One region of the Anaerostipes sp. 494a genome, then DNA from elsewhere that is predicted to be linked to it. Evidence: predicted binding sites of a transcription regulator. Region 1 holds the regulator's gene; the other holds the start of a gene.
The links. The regulator Rex, encoded in region 1, represses fermentation and respiration genes when NADH is low (regulators of the CRP and FNR family bind a similar motif). The targets are predictions, from matches to a motif close to ATTGTTAANTANTTAACAAT.
Positions count from the first base shown of each region.

Region 2: the regulator Rex is predicted to act here: its motif matches at 4,874-4,893, upstream of BHF70_RS01100 (shikimate dehydrogenase).

Region 1 covers NZ_MJIF01000001.1:532,487-540,565, forward strand. Annotated here, with positions in the region: gene alr (alanine racemase) at 1-613, opposite strand, end outside; gene BHF70_RS02810 (bifunctional ADP-dependent NAD(P)H-hydrate dehydratase/NAD(P)H-hydrate epimerase) at 558-2,072, opposite strand; gene acpS (holo-ACP synthase) at 2,069-2,431, opposite strand; gene BHF70_RS02820 (redox-sensing transcriptional repressor Rex) at 2,437-3,087, opposite strand; gene BHF70_RS02825 (ABC-F family ATP-binding cassette domain-containing protein) at 3,265-5,160, shown strand; gene BHF70_RS02830 (glycosyltransferase family 2 protein) at 5,215-6,231, shown strand; gene BHF70_RS02835 (S8 family peptidase) at 6,307-7,206, shown strand; gene hemW (radical SAM family heme chaperone HemW) at 7,201-8,079, opposite strand, start outside.
Region 2 covers NZ_MJIF01000001.1:189,829-197,907, forward strand. Annotated here, with positions in the region: gene BHF70_RS01080 (cytidylate kinase family protein) at 1-1,121, opposite strand, end outside; gene BHF70_RS01085 (MarR family winged helix-turn-helix transcriptional regulator) at 1,125-1,550, opposite strand; gene BHF70_RS01090 (oxidoreductase) at 1,712-3,709, opposite strand; gene BHF70_RS01095 (LysR family transcriptional regulator) at 3,842-4,732, opposite strand; gene BHF70_RS01100 (shikimate dehydrogenase) at 4,939-5,814, shown strand; gene BHF70_RS01105 (MFS transporter) at 5,849-7,033, shown strand; gene aroD (type I 3-dehydroquinate dehydratase) at 7,062-7,823, shown strand; gene BHF70_RS01115 (TRAP transporter small permease) at 8,020-8,079, shown strand, end outside.

The DNA of each region.
Region 1 (8,079 bases):
AAACATGTTTAACCGGAATATCAATATTCTGTTCTTCCAGCCACCCTATAAATTTATCATATTCAGCTTTTTGTTTTTTTGCAGAATCCTTATTTTCTTCATCTGCACAGGCAAAATGTGTAAAAATACCTTCAATTTTAATATTAGGAAGCTTAGAGATCTTTATAACAGTTTCCAGAGATTCTTTTGTAGGCTTAAATCCAATGCGATTCATTCCAGTATCAAGTTTAATATGCACTTTTGCATCTTTTCCCAGTGCAACTGCTATTTTTGACAAGGATTCTGCCATTTCATAACAAAATACCGTTGGCTGGATTTCATATTGAATCAAAGCACCATATTGATACTCAGAGGTATATCCTAAAATTACGATAGGCTGTTTAATTCCATGATTTCTAAGAGTAATTCCTTCTTCAATGATGGCAACTGCAAATGCATCTACACCAATTTCATTTAAGGCTTTTGCAATAGGCACTGCTCCATGTCCATATCCGTCAGCTTTAATAACTGGCATAACTTTTACATCTGGTCCTATTACTCTTTTTACTTCGTTTATATTATTGCAGATTGCATCCAGATCGATAACTGCATGCACCCGGTAATACTGATTCATATTCTCCTCCTGTTACATCTTTTATGTGTTTTAAAATATCTGACGCTATCATGCTATATGGACCCTTTTCATCTCTTGCGGCATTTCCTGCAAGTCCATGAAGATACACACCCTTTATGGCTGCCTCATAGGAAGACATTCCAGAACCAAGAAGCCCGGCAATCATTCCAGCCAGAACATCTCCGCTTCCGCCTGTTGCCATTCCATGATTTCCACTTTGATTGATATATAGCAAATGAGATTTTTCTGTCACTACTGTTGCTGCATCTTTTAACACAGCCGTTCCATGGTACTTTCGGGCAATGTCCTCTGCTGCCTGACAGATATCTTTTTTTATTTCTTCCAGCGGCTTTGACAACAGTCTGGCACCTTCCATAAGATGAGGTGTCAAAATAAGACCGTATTCATATTGTACATCCATTTGATACCTGCTGATAGTATTCAACCCATCTGCATCGATGATCAATGGCTTTTTCCCATGCTCCATTATATACTGTAGCATATCTCTGGTCTGTTCTGATACCCCGATTCCCGGTCCAAACAAAATACAGTCACACCATTCCAAAGATTCTTTCAGCTGGTTTCTTGTTCCAAAAAGGCACTCTGGCAGCCTTGTTTGTAATATTCCTCGGTTTGATTCGTCAGAAAGAATCTTTACCAGTCCGGCTCCCATTCTTAAAGCAGCTTCTCCTGCAAAAGCCGCTGCTCCTGACATGGTTTCATTACCTGTTATCATAAGGATTTTACCATAAGTTCCTTTATTGGAATCATTGGCCCTCGGCGGCATTATATTCCTTTCATCCGCAAATGTAAAGGCACTTGCATATTCTTGTATGGTCTGATCATGAAATCCAATAGATACCAGTTTTGTAATACCACAATAATCTTTGCCCGGATACAGCAAATGACCTCTTTTTAATCCTCCAAATGTCACTGTTACATCAGCATTCACTGCACAGCCAAGAACTTTCCCGCTGTCTCCGCTGATTCCAGAAGGAATATCAATGGAAATAACTTTCTTTCCAGACTGATTAATCTGTTGAATTACCTCTTTGAAAATGCCTCCTACTTCTCTTGATAGACCCACACCAAAGATTCCTTCAACCAAAAAATCATATTTTTCATATTTCACATCATCAACAGGATAAAATCCTAGATTTTCTAAAATTGAAAGTTGCAGTTTTAAATCTTTTGAAGCCTTTTCTACATTTCCAACAATAGTAAAATCTATCCTATATTTCTGTTCAAGGAGAATCCTTGCCGCAGCCAGTGCATCTCCTCCATTATTTCCTGTACCTGCAATTATCAAAATACGACTTTCTTTTTTCGCATATTCTTTCACCACATTTGCCACAGCCTCTGAAGCTCTCTCCATTAACACTAAGCCCGGAATTCCTATTTGATCAATAGTTTTTCTATCAATATCCTGCATTTCTTTATTTGTCAAAACATATTTCATAAGCACTCTCCTATCGCAAATGCCTGTGTATATTTCCCTGTATTTGTAATGGAAATATGAATTTTTTCAATTTTAAGATTTTCCGCCATTTTTTCTGCCTGTCCATACAATTTTACATATGGTTTACCTTTATGATCTCTAAGTACTTCTATCTCATTTGCTTCTACACCGAAAAAGCCGGTCCCAAATACTTTGGAAACGGCTTCCTTTACAGCAAAATTACCAGCTAAAGTCGTAGCATTATTATTTGCATCGGATAATTCATTTGTCGTAAATATTCGATTCAGAGTTTTATGCCTTGAGATCATTTTCTGAATCCTGCTGATTTCTACCAGATCTGTTCCTATCCCGACAATCATCTTTCTTACTCTCCATTCTCTTCCCGATTATGTATATTGTAAGTCAATGTCATTAAACTTTCAGCAAGATGTACATTTTCTACTGTAACATTTTCCGGAAGATGCAAATCCACTGGAGCGAAGTTCCAAAATCCTCGAATACCCCATTCAACCATCTTTTTAGCTATACTTGGAGCCTGGTCTTTTGGAAGTGTCAATGCTGCAATCTTGATATTATGGTGTTTGATATAATCTTCCATATCATCAATATCCAGCACTTTAACTCCACGAACAGAAATACCTATCAGTTTTGGATTGACATCAAATAACGCCATTACTTTGTATCCATAATCTTCATTGAATGACTGATAATTCGCAAGGGCCTGTCCCAGGTTTCCTGCTCCGACAATGATCATATCATTTCTCTTATCCAGCCCTAAAATTTTTCCAATTTCGGTGTACAGATTTTCCACATTATATCCGTAGCCCTGTTGTCCAAATCCTCCAAAATTATTTAAATCCTGGCGTATCTGAGATGCTGTTACCATCATACGTTCACTCAGTTCCTTAGAAGAAATTCTGGTAATATTTTTTGCCTTTAATGCACCAAGATATCGGAAATATCTTGGAAGACGTTTTATTACAGCTGATGAAATATTTTTATTTGTATTTCCCATTTTATTTCCTCCAAACTTTATTTCTATTTTAATTATATAAGATTGTCTAATAACTGTCAATCTTTCTCATTAGTTTCCAAATGAAAATTATTCCATTTTATATGAAAATATGATATTCTGAATTCTAGTGTCTTCATTGAAAATAATATTTTATATAATAGAAGGAGTTATTGACTTATGATTTTATCATGCCAGAATATTTGTAAAACATTTGTCGAAAAACCTGTTTTACAGAATATTTCATTCCACTTAAATGAAAATGACCGACTGGCGATTATCGGATATAACGGTGCAGGAAAATCCACATTATTAAAAATTCTCGTTGGAGAAATAAGTGCAGATGACGGAGAAGTATCCATGAAAAAAGATACATCTCTAGGATATCTGGCACAGCATCAGAATCATAGCTTTCACCATACAATCTTTGATGAACTGCTTTCCGTAAAGCAGGAAATAATTGAACTGGACCATGAAATGCGAACATGCGAACACGAAATGCAACATTTAAGTGGTGAAGAACTTGAGCAGAAAATGAAACAATATACCAATGCCACCCATCGTTTTGAACAGTTAAATGGATTTGCATACAAAAGTGAAATTACCGGGATTTTAAAAGGACTTGGATTTTGTGAAGAAGATTTCCAGAAACAGATCAGTACATTATCAGGAGGGCAAATGACACGTGTAGCCCTCGGAAAACTTCTATTGAAAAATCCTGATGTTTTATTACTGGACGAGCCTACCAATCATCTGGATGTAGAATCCATTCGATGGCTGGAAAATTACCTGTCCCATTATAACGGAGCGGTGATTATCGTATCCCATGACCGCTATTTTCTTGACAAGATTGTCAACAAAGTTATGGAAATCGAACTGGGAAAATCTATGCTTTTTGATGGAAATTATTCTCAATTTATTCAAAAACGAGATCAGATCAAAGCTATCCGCCAAAAGGAATATGAAAATCAGCAGCAGGAAATTAAACACCAGCAGGAAGTTATCAAAAAACTAAAGCAATTTAATCGCGAAAAATCCATTCGACGTGCTGAAAGTCGCGAAAAAGCCTTAAATAAGATGGAAATTCTTGAGAAACCAATGGAATATAATTCTGATATGCGTCTTATCATTGAACCTGAAGTAATCAGCGGTAATGATGTTCTGACATTAAAAGATGTGAAAAAATCATTCGGCTCAAAGCCTCTGTTTGATCATATCAGCTGTAATATTTTTAGAGGTGAACGTGTTGCTCTGATCGGACCAAATGGTACTGGAAAAACAACATTATTGAAAATCATATGTAAAAAGATCAGTAAAAACAGTGGTCTGATTCAGCTTGGGGCTGGTGTATCTATCGGATATTATGACCAGGCTCAAGATAACCTGGACGATTCAAAAACAATTTTTGATGAAATATCCGACTCATATCCAGACCTTACAAATACAAAAATACGAAATACTCTGGCAGCATTTCTGTTTTATGGAGAAGATGTTTTTCGACCGATATCTTCTTTAAGCGGAGGAGAAAAAGGGCGTGTATCTCTGGCAAAACTAATGCTTTCTCATGCCAATTTTCTGATTCTGGACGAGCCTACAAACCATTTGGATATCCATTCAAAAGAAATATTGGAATCTGCCATGAACGCTTATACAGGAACAATTTTTTACGTTTCTCATGATCGCTATTTTATTAACAAAACATCTACCCGTATTCTTGAAATTTCTGATAGCGGATTGACATCTTATACTGGTAATTATCAGGATTATTTAAAACAAAAAGAAAAAGAAGCCATTATTACTGCAGATAATAACCCGGCAGAAGAAATCACGGAATCCAAGCTTGACTGGCAGCAGCAGAAAGAACTTCAGGCAAAACAGCGGAAAAAGGAAAATCGCCTAAAAAAAGTCGAAGAACAAATCACACAGCTAGAAGAACGCCAGTCTGAGATTGAAGAACAAATGGCACTGCCAGAAATTGCTACAGATGTTGCAAAACTAATGGAGCTCGGTAATGAGCAGGCTTCTATTACTGATTCTCTGGAAGAATTGTATGAAGAATGGGAAACCCTTTGCTAATTTTGTAAAAAGGGGTATAATTAGAGAAATCATAATAATTATATGGAGGTTATCATGAAATTATTATCCTTTGTAGTACCTTGCTATAACTCTCAGGAATATATGCGTCACTGCATTGACACACTTTTACCAGGTGGCGAAAATGTTGAAATTTTAATCGTTAATGATGGTTCTTCTGATCATACTGCAGCAATTGCAGATGAATATCAGAGAAAATATCCTACTATTTGCCGTGCCATCCACCAGGAGAATAAAGGACACGGCGGCGCAGTCAATGCCGGAATTGCCAATGCCACCGGCATATACTTAAAAGTTGTAGACAGCGATGACTGGGTTAATCAGGCAGCCTATGACAAAATCATGGATACTTTATCTAGTTTCTATGAAAAAGGAACTGTTCTTGACATGCTTCTTGCAAACTATGTTTACGAAAAACAGGGTGCCAGAAAAAAAACTGTTATCCATTATCGTCATGCCATTCCTCACAATAAAGTATTCTGCTGGAATGATGTAAAACGATTTCCTATTGGACAGTATATTCTTATGCATTCTGTTATTTATCGTACAGCACTGCTTCGGGAATGCCAGCTAAAACTTCCAGAACATACATTTTATGTTGACAACATTTATGTATATAAACCACTTCCATATGTAAAAAACATGTATTATCTGGATGTAAATTTCTACCGCTATTTTATCGGTCGAGATGATCAGTCTGTAAACGAAATAAATATGATTAAGAGAATCGATCAGCAGTTTTTAGTTACAAAAATCATGATTGATTATATGGCTGGTTTCAACATCACCACCAAACCTCTTGCCCGTTATATGCGGCATTATCTGTCTATCATCATGTGTATTTCTTCTATTATTGCCTTGAAATCAGGCAAGCCGGAGCATATTCAGATGAAGAAAGAATTATGGAAATATCTATATGATAAAGATAAATCTCTTTATCGTAAAATTCGCCACAGCATTGTTGGCTATGCAGTAAATCTTCCAGGAAGAGGCGGAAGAAAAACAACCATTGGTATATACAAAGCCGCGAGAAAATTTATCGGTTTTAATTAATTTTCTCACCCCACATCTGATGTATCCTTTTTCTCTGCTGTACGTATTCTATAATATAACAGTAGGGAGAAATCTATGTTACAATCCATCTCAGAACAAATTCATGCAGATCTTGCTCATAAACAGGGTCTTATGGGAAAAGGAATCGGTATTGCTTTTCTGGATACCGGTCTTTTTCCCCATAAAGACTTTGCTCCAGCTGATCATCGTATTGCTGCATTTATTGACTTTGTTAATCATAAAACCAAATACTATGACGACAATGGACATGGTACTCATATTACCGGAATAGCAGCTTCTTCCTGTCCTTATGGCAATGATATTCTTGGGATTGCTCCGAAATCACACATTATCTCATTAAAAGTTTTAAATTCTTTTGGAAATGGTATTCCATCCGCTTTTATCCGCGGTCTGGATTGGATTCATACAAACTATCAGAGTTATGATATTCGAATCGTAAACATCTCCATAGGCACTGCGCAAACCAACGAAGATGAATCTTCCAGAGAGATTCTTCGCTATGTGGATCAATTATGGGATGATGGTCTTATCGTTTGTATTGCCGGAGGCAATCACGGTCCAGGTCCTCAGAGTATCTCTATTCCCGGAAACAGCAGAAAAATCATCACCGTTGGTTCCAGCGATGACTTTATGAAAATCATAGGTAATTACCGTTTTTCCAGTCACTATTCCGGAAGAGGACCAACTCGTTCTTGTGTTATGAAACCTGATGTTGTAGCACCAGGAACAAATATTTATTCCTGCAGTATCAACAACCACTACACTATAAAAAGCGGTACTTCAATGGCAACCCCTGTGGTTTCCGGTGCAATGGCACTTTTAATCGAAAAATATCCATATTACACCAATAAAGACGCAAAACTAAAATTAAAAAACAATTGCGACCAATTAAAAACCCCCAGACACCATCAGGGCTGGGGGAAAATCAATCTAAAAAAATTATTAGACCTATAACAGGAATTCACACAATACCTGATTGCTGATAAGAATTCCTTTTTCCGTCAATGATAACATATCATCCTTTTCTTTCATCCATCCGCAGCCTATGGCTTTCTCTATTACATTCCTATAAAAATAATTCATAGGCTGATGGAATTTTTGCCTAAATTCTGTTCTTGATACCCCTTTGGTTTTACGAAGCCCCAAAAACATAAATTCTTCTATTTGTGCTTCCAAGGTTAAGGGTTTGGTTTCTTCAAACACTTTTGGAAAATAATCGGTTGCCAGATATTCATTCATAGAAAAAGAATTTTCAAAACGTTTTTCATCCAGATATGAAGCTGCATTAAGTCCTACTCCCAGATAAGGAATCTGTGACCAGTAACCCAGATTATGTATACACTCATAGCCCGGCTTGGCATAGTTAGATATCTCATACTTTTCATAACCATACTCTACAAGAATTTCTCCAGTCATCTTGTACATGGAAACTTCGTCTTCTTCTGACGGCAAATATAATCCAATAGATTCATCTTGTGCAAACCTTGTTCCCTCTTCAATGATCAGACTATATGCAGAAATATGCTCAGGCTTCAATTCTGCTACATTTCTAAGTGTTTCCTCATAAGATTTTATCGTTTGTTTTGGAATTGCACTCATCAGATCTACATTAATATTCTCAAACCCGGCTTTTCGTGCATCATAATAGCTTTCAAGAAACTCCTCATAAGTATGAATTCTTCCAAGATAAGAAAGTTCTTCCTGCCTTGTACTTTGAAGTCCAAAACTGATTCTACTAATTCCCGCATCATAATACATTCTTAATTTTTCAGCATCTACCGTTCCTGGATTAGCTTCTATGGTAACTTCTGCATTTTCCATGACAGA
Region 2 (8,079 bases), 340 kb from region 1:
TGGATTTTTGCAGCAGCTTCTTTTTCAGAGAGATGCTCTGTGCTCATAATTCTTTTAATACGGTAATCTGATGGTGCATGAAGAAAAACTTTCAGACAGGAGGTATTGTTCTTTAATATGTAATCGGCACATCGCCCCATAATGACACAGTTTCCTTTGGAAGCAATTTTTTGGATGATAGAGCTTTCGGCTTCAAAAATTGCATCTTTTGGAGCGGGATTTTTTGAAGAGTATGCATACATTTGAGTAACCAGATCATAAATAAGACTATTGGTCATGGATTCATCATTTTTTTCAATATAATCTATGGTATATCCTGTGGACTTGGCAGCCTGCTGGATAATTTCATTATCATAAAATGTAAATCCTAGTTTTTCTGCCAGCTTTTTGCCAATCTCTCTTCCGCCACTTCCATATTGACGGTCAATGGTAATGATATAAGAAGTTTGCAGGTTTTCTGTAACTTCATTTTCCATATCAGCTTTTTGAAAGAAAACAGGTTCCAGAAAGGAAAGCCATCTGCCAAATAATCGGGCGATTAAACCTACAAGCAAAGCAGCAATAATGGTTCCTTCCCGTACACCATGAAGCTGCTGGGTAAACAGGAAAGATAATAGTCCTGCAATGACGGTCATGGATACATCAAAGATAATTTTTGTTGTACCAAATTCCGTGTGCCATACAAAAACAACAGCACGTACAAAAGACTCTCCAGGAAGCATGGCAACGTCTGCAAATACTTCGGAAAAAACACCAAAACCAAGGATGATACATCCAATCAGCAGATAAATAATTTTTTGTATATAGGTAGAGGGATTTATAAAACCAAGTAATATCATAGATATGTCAATAAAATATCCAAAAGCAATGGAAATAGGAATCTGAAGCAAATGTTCCAGCTTAAAATTTTTCCGAAGGATAAATAGTTGAAGCAAAATCAGCAGCAGACTGAAATAAATGGTAAATTCACCTAATGTAAAAGGAAAATTAAGACTTAATACATAAGGGATAGATGAAATTGGAGAAGTACCAAGATCTGCTTTTGTGATCATGGCAACTCCTAATGAATTGATAAATAGTCCAATAAAGAAAATAATATATCGTTTTAGTTTCTCGTGCATTTTTTATTCTCTCCTTTTTCTCATATTTTCATATATTTTTGCAAATGTATTCATAAATGCAGTTTTTTCTGCATCGGGAATATTTTCAAATATTTCAGATTCTAAAGTCTCAAAAGAATCTGAAACAATATGTGATAGCTTTTCTCCTTTTGGTGTTAGGAAGACATAGAGGGAGCGACGGTTTCCATTAAGATTTTTTCGGTGGATGATTTCCTGTTTTTCCATACGATTTAATATAGATGTTAAAGATGCAGGCTCAATGTGACATGCAGATGCAATTTCTTTTTGTCCGGCACCGTTATGGTCTTTTAGATAATCTAAAACTTTGGGCTGTCCTAAAGAGAGTTCAGTATTTTTTAAAGATGTAAGCAAATCTTTCTGAAGCATCATATGATTTGCCATAAGAAGATAGTGAAAAGTATAATTCATAAAGGCTCCTTTCAAAATTAGAAAACTAATAATTAGAATTCTAACTATTAACATTTGATATTATAAAATGAAACAAGAATAAGGTCAAGAGAAAAAATTTATAAAGAAAAAAGAACATGATTGAATCATGTCCTTTTTTAAATGGTATTTATATTGAAGGTTTACAGATAATCAAGGTCTGCAAGAGTACTTAAAATGTTGTGTCCTTCCTGCACACCATCAATGATTCTTCTTGCACGAACGCTGTCTCCGATGTTGAGAATTTCAACGTCTGTGTCAGAGAATGCTTCGCGAATTTCATCAAGGATTGGAGTGTTTGCTCTCATACCAAGACACACGAATCCATAATCAAATGGAAGTTCTTTTTCCTCTCCATCTGCTTTTACAACAAAACAGTCACTGTTAACCTGGCAAAGAGCAGTATTTGGCATCTGCTTAACATTGTATTTATTCATTAAAGCAGTGGTACCTGCTTTAGATACAGGATCAAGATCTTTTCCAATCTGTGGCATCATTTCAACGATACTAACCTGAGCACCTTTTGGGGCGAAATATTCAACTACATCAAGTCCTACAGCTCCACCACCGATAACAACAACTTTCTTATCGGAACAATCTTCTGGATAGTTAGAAAGATTGTTAATCATTCCTGAAATAGACGATACTTTAGAACCTTCTTTGTCAATATGATCATGAAGACCTTTGATTGGCGGAAGTAAAGGATTAGATCCTGTTGCATTTACGATAATATTTGGATGTAATGCCTGAATCAGTGGTAAAGTAGCTTCCTGGCCTTTAAAAATAAACAGGTTAGTCAGTTTGGAAGCACGATTAATAAGGTAAGTTGGGAAGTCTCCCAGACGTTTTTTGTCTGGAATCTTTGAAATTTCAACAGATAATCCACCTAAATGATCTTCTTTCTCAAATAAGAATGTTGTACAGCCAACTTCTGCTGCAGTACAAGCTGCTTCCAGACCGGCAGTTCCACCACCAATAACAATAACATTACAAGGTTTATTTATTTTTTTCTTTTTATAATCAAATCCAGAGTTAACAGTTGGATTAATGGTACAACGGATTGGACGGTTAACTCCAATACGGTTTCCTGCACATCCTATGTTACAGGAGATACATTTACGAAGCTCATCTTCGCGTCCTGTGGCAACTTTTTTTACCCAGTGAGGATCAGCAATCAGTCCACGACCCATACCGATAATATCTGCATCTCCGCGACCAAGAATATCATCAGCGATACGAGGATCACGGATGTTCCCCATGGTAACACAAGGTTTTTCAAATTTTTCTTTGACAGCTTTTGCCATATAGGAACGCCATCCGTCTTTTAAATAGTTTGCATCAATCTGGTACTGGATAGAACTGTTTAATCCGGCGGATACATCAAAAGCATCCACTTCATCCTGAAAATAAGAGAGAAGTTCTAAAGTATCTTCTAAAGTATTACCACCTTCTACAAACTCATCTGCACTGATACGGACAAAAATCGGGAACATAGGTCCGACATGTTTTCTGACCTCTTCTATAACTAATTTTGCAAAACGTGCGCGATTCTCTGGACATCCACCAAATTCATCGGTTCTTTTATTAGTTGTAGGGGAGAGAAACTGACTGATTAAGTAAGAATGTCCAGCATGAATCTCAACACAATCAAATCCGGCAGCCTGTGCACGTGCAGCAGCTTCACCGTATTTTTTTGCAATAGCTATAATTTCATCTTTTTCCAGAGGGCGAGGAATTTCTCCACCGGTTTTTGATGGAATATCAGAAGCAGAAACCGGTTGCATATTTGTTCTTTTTGATTGTGCAGATGCTCCGGCATGGTTTAACTGAAGGCCGATACATGCACCGTGAGAATGTACTGTCTCACACAATTTAAAGAAACGAGGCATATAATTGTCATGATCGATACGAATCTGTGTTGTACCATTTGATCCAAGAGGAGAGTCAACACTTGCATTTTCAACCATGATTAATCCAACGCCGCCTTTTGCTCTTTCTGTATAATAATCAATGTGTAAAAAACTCATTTCACCAGTCTGTTCACCATAGTTGGTTCCCATAGGAGTCATCATAATACGATTTCTCATGGTCATTGTTTTAATGGTTAGTGGTGAAAAAATATTCTTATAATTGCATTTCATAAAATAAAAACCTCCAAATAATTACATCTTCCATAAGTGAGGTTGTTATCATTAAATTTGGGTGTGATTTTTAATGATGACTGTATTATACCATCCAGACAAATATTTAACAAATTGATATTTTGTGAGAAATTAATAAAATCTATCTATGGTTTTTTTAACAAAGTCAATGAAATTCTGGACAGATGGAAGCATTATAGAATTTTTCAGATATGCCATGTAAACTGTATGGTATGGTTTTACGTTAGCCAGATGTAGAATTTCAACATTATAGTCACGTAAAGATTCTACATGAGCGACGAATCCAATACCAAAATTCTCAGCTACAAGGGAAGCAATGGCATTTTCATCTGGGGTTTCAAAGGCAATGGAAGGTTTCATGTGATTCTGCCGGTAAATGGAATTGGTAAATCGTCCAAGACCAGAAGTATGATCATATCCTATAACAGGGTAATCTAACAAATCTTCTATTATAATAGGCTTTTTATTTTTGAGAGGGTGTCCTACCGGGGTAATGATAACCATTTCCTGATTAATAATAGGAATAAATTCAATTTCAGGTTCATCGGGAACATAAGATCCGAAAATAATATCATATTTTTCGGACTTTAAACCGGAGATGAGTTTTTTTGTAATATCCTGATTAAGAGAAAAAGTGACATCTTTATTCTGCTCAGTATTTAGAAAGTTGCGAACCATATGAGGAATATAAGATTTTGCCAGAGGAAACACATAACCGATATCAATATGTCCTCCAGAAGCATTTGATAAAGCTTTCATTTTTGTTTCGGCAACTTTTATTTCTTCCAGAATCCGGTTTACATGTTCAAGAAAAATCTGCCCATATTTTGTCAGTTTAATATTACGTCCGTTTTTTTTAAATAAAGGGATTCCAAGTTCATCTTCCAGATTTGCGATAGACCGGCTTAAACTTGGCTGGGATATATTTAATGCAGTTGCAGCCTGATGATAATGCTGTAATTGAGCAACTTTTTGAAAATAATATAATTGATTTAAATTCATAACTCCTCCAGAAAAATATTTCTTTATTATAATGTGAATATCTAATAATATTTTAACACGATTAATAGCAAAAAGCTATCAATTATTTGCAAAAGATATATTAGAAGTATCAATAAAAGTGATGTATAATATAGCCATAAGGTTGTTAAAAAATTAACTTTTGGGTGAACACAACAAACTATAAAGAATTTATAAGGAGAAAAAATATGGCAGAAAGAATCACAGGTCATACAGAATTAATTGGATTAATGGCTTATCCAATCAGACATTCCAGCTCACCAGCAATGCATAATGAAGCATTTGCAACTTTAGGACTTGACTATGCATACCTTGCATTTGAAGTTGATAATGATACTTTGGAAGATGCGGTAAAAGGGCTTCGTGCTTTAAAAATGGTAGGTTCTAATGTATCTATGCCAAATAAAACAGTTGTAGGACAGTATCTTGATGAGTTATCTCCAGCAGCTGAAATGGCAGGAGCAGTTAACACAATTGTCAACGACAATGGAAAATTAATTGGACATATTACAGACGGTATCGGATATATGCAGTCTTTAAAAGACAATGATATTGATGTGATTGGTAAGAAAATGACAATCACAGGAGCCGGTGGTGCAGCAACAGCAATTGAAATCCAGGCAGCATTAGATGGTGTCAAAGAAATGTCAATCTTTAATATTAAAGATAAATTCTGGGAAAATGCGGAAAAGACAGTTGAAAAGATTCGTGCTAACACTGACTGTATCGTTAATCTTTATGATTTGGATGATAAAGAAAAATTAAGAGAAGAAATTGCAGACAGTTATTTATTTGCACAGGCAACTGGTGTTGGAATGAAGCCATTAGAAGGACAGTCAGTTGTACCTGATAAATCTTTCTTCCGTCCAGACCTCATTGTAACAGATACAATCTATGCTCCAAGAGAAACTGCTTTATTAAAAATGGCAAAAGAAGTTGGATGTAAAACAATGAATGGACTTGGAATGATGTTATTCCAGGGAGATGCAGCTTTCCATTTATGGACAGGAAAACATATGCCAATTGATCATATGAAAGAAGTATTAGATATTAAATACGATTAAGAATAAGATAAATATTTACTGAGAGGAAATAATAATGAATAAAAAATATTTACCAAGTGCCCTAATTTTATATTTAAACTATTTTATCCATGGAATCGGTTGTTCCATTTTAAGTCAGCAGGTAGTAAAAGAAATGCTGGCAGCCCAGTGGGGATTGTCTGATGTTATGGCAGTTACATCCATTGCAGCAGCTTTAGGTTTAGGACGTCTGATTTCCCTTCCGTTTGCAGGACCTTTATCTGACAAATTAGGACGTCGTTTATCAGTGATCATCGGATGTGCTTCTTACGTGATCTTCTTAGTGGGAATTGCATTTTCACCAAACACAACAATTGCGTACATCGCAGCAGTTCTTGGTGGTATCGCTAACTCATTCCTGGATACTGCGACATATCCTGCAGTTGCAGAAATTATTGATAAATATACAGGGATTGCAACAATGGGAATCAAATTCTTTATTTCTATTGCACAGTTACTGATGCCTTTCTTCTTAGGTGTTGTTGCCGGATCAAGCCTGTCATACCTGATGCTTCCAGTTGTAGCAGGTGTTGCAATCGGAGTTCTTGGAATCCTTGCAATTTTTGCACCGTTCCCAGCAGCATCTGAAAGTGGAAAATCTGAATCACTGATTCAGAATATTAAAAATGCAAATTTCTCTATTGAAAGTATTGCATTGATCTTAATTGGTTTTACAAGTACAGCTACATTCCAGTTATGGTTAAACTGTGCTCAGACATTTGGAACAGAAATCGCCAAAATCCCGTCAGAATCCGTATCTGTTATGCAGACATACTATTCTGCTGGAACAATGGTAGCACTGGTAGTTACAAGTTTATTAATTACAAAATTTAAACAGGTTCGCTTCCTGGTAATCTATCCGGCAATTTCTGTAGTGATGCTTGCTCTTGTATATGTGATTAAAACACCTGTAATCTGTTATATTGGTGCATTTGTTATTGGTTATTCTGCAGCTGGTGGAGTTCTTCAGATGGCTACAGCAACTGTAAATGACCTGTTCCCTAAAATCAAAGGTACAATTACAAGTTTAGTTATGATTGCATCCAGCTTGTGTAACTATACAATCTTAACAGCAGCAGCAAAAATGACATCTAGTCAGGTAATCGTTATGAATCTTGTAATTACTATTATTGGTGTGGTACTTGCTTTATTTGTAAATATGAGATATGGTACATTATTGAAGAATGTTGATGCAGAATAATAAAGTAAGACAATAGGAGGTATTGTCAATGAATCCGGTAGAAGTAAGAAATATTAAAATCGGCGAAGGGGTACCAAAAATCTGTGTCCCTATCGTTGGTGTAACAAAAGATGAAATTATTGCAGAGGCAAAAACATTTGACAGCATTCCGGTAGATGTTGTGGAATGGCGTGTTGACTGGTTTGAAGGTGTTTTTGATTTTGCTAAGGTTGAGGATGTATTAAAAGATTTAAGAGATGCTTTAGGTGATACTCCAATTCTTTTTACTTTCCGTACATCTAAAGAAGGTGGAGAGAAAGCAATTGAAGCCGAACCATATAAAGAATTAAATATTGCAGCAGCTAAAACAGGATATGTAGATCTTGTGGATGTGGAAGTATTTACTGGAGATGATATTGTTAAAGATATCGTTGCAGCTGCACATGAATGTGGTGTTAAAGTAGTTGCATCTAATCATGACTTTGATAAAACTCCAGACAAAGATGATATTGTAGGAAGACTTCGTAAAATGCAGGATTTAGGTGCTGATATTCCGAAAATTGCTGTTATGCCTCAGAATAAGAAAGATGTTCTCACATTACTGGCTGCAACAGAAGAAATGAGCAACGAATATGCAGATCGTCCGATTATTACAATGTCTATGGCAGGAACAGGTGTAATCAGCCGCCTTTGTGGAGAAGTGTTTGGTTCAGCATTGACTTTTGGTGCTGCGAAAAAAGCATCTGCACCAGGACAGATGGGTGTTGATGATTTGAAGACAGTATTAGAGTTATTACATAAAAGTCTTTAAGGGCCATGTATTTAAATAGACTTGAAAGAGTCAGCAAGCAGTGCTGACTCTTTTGAATATATAGAGAAATATTATGGAAATAATAGATAGGATTTATTTGTGCTGTTTGCATATTCCTAGTATAATTATGTATGGTTGTTAAAAGAATAACTTTTTGGAAAATGATATTTTTTTCAAAAAGGGAGAGAGGAAAAAGATGTTAAAATGGCTTGATGAAAATTTAGAAGAATTTTTAATGGTTATGTTGCTTATAGCT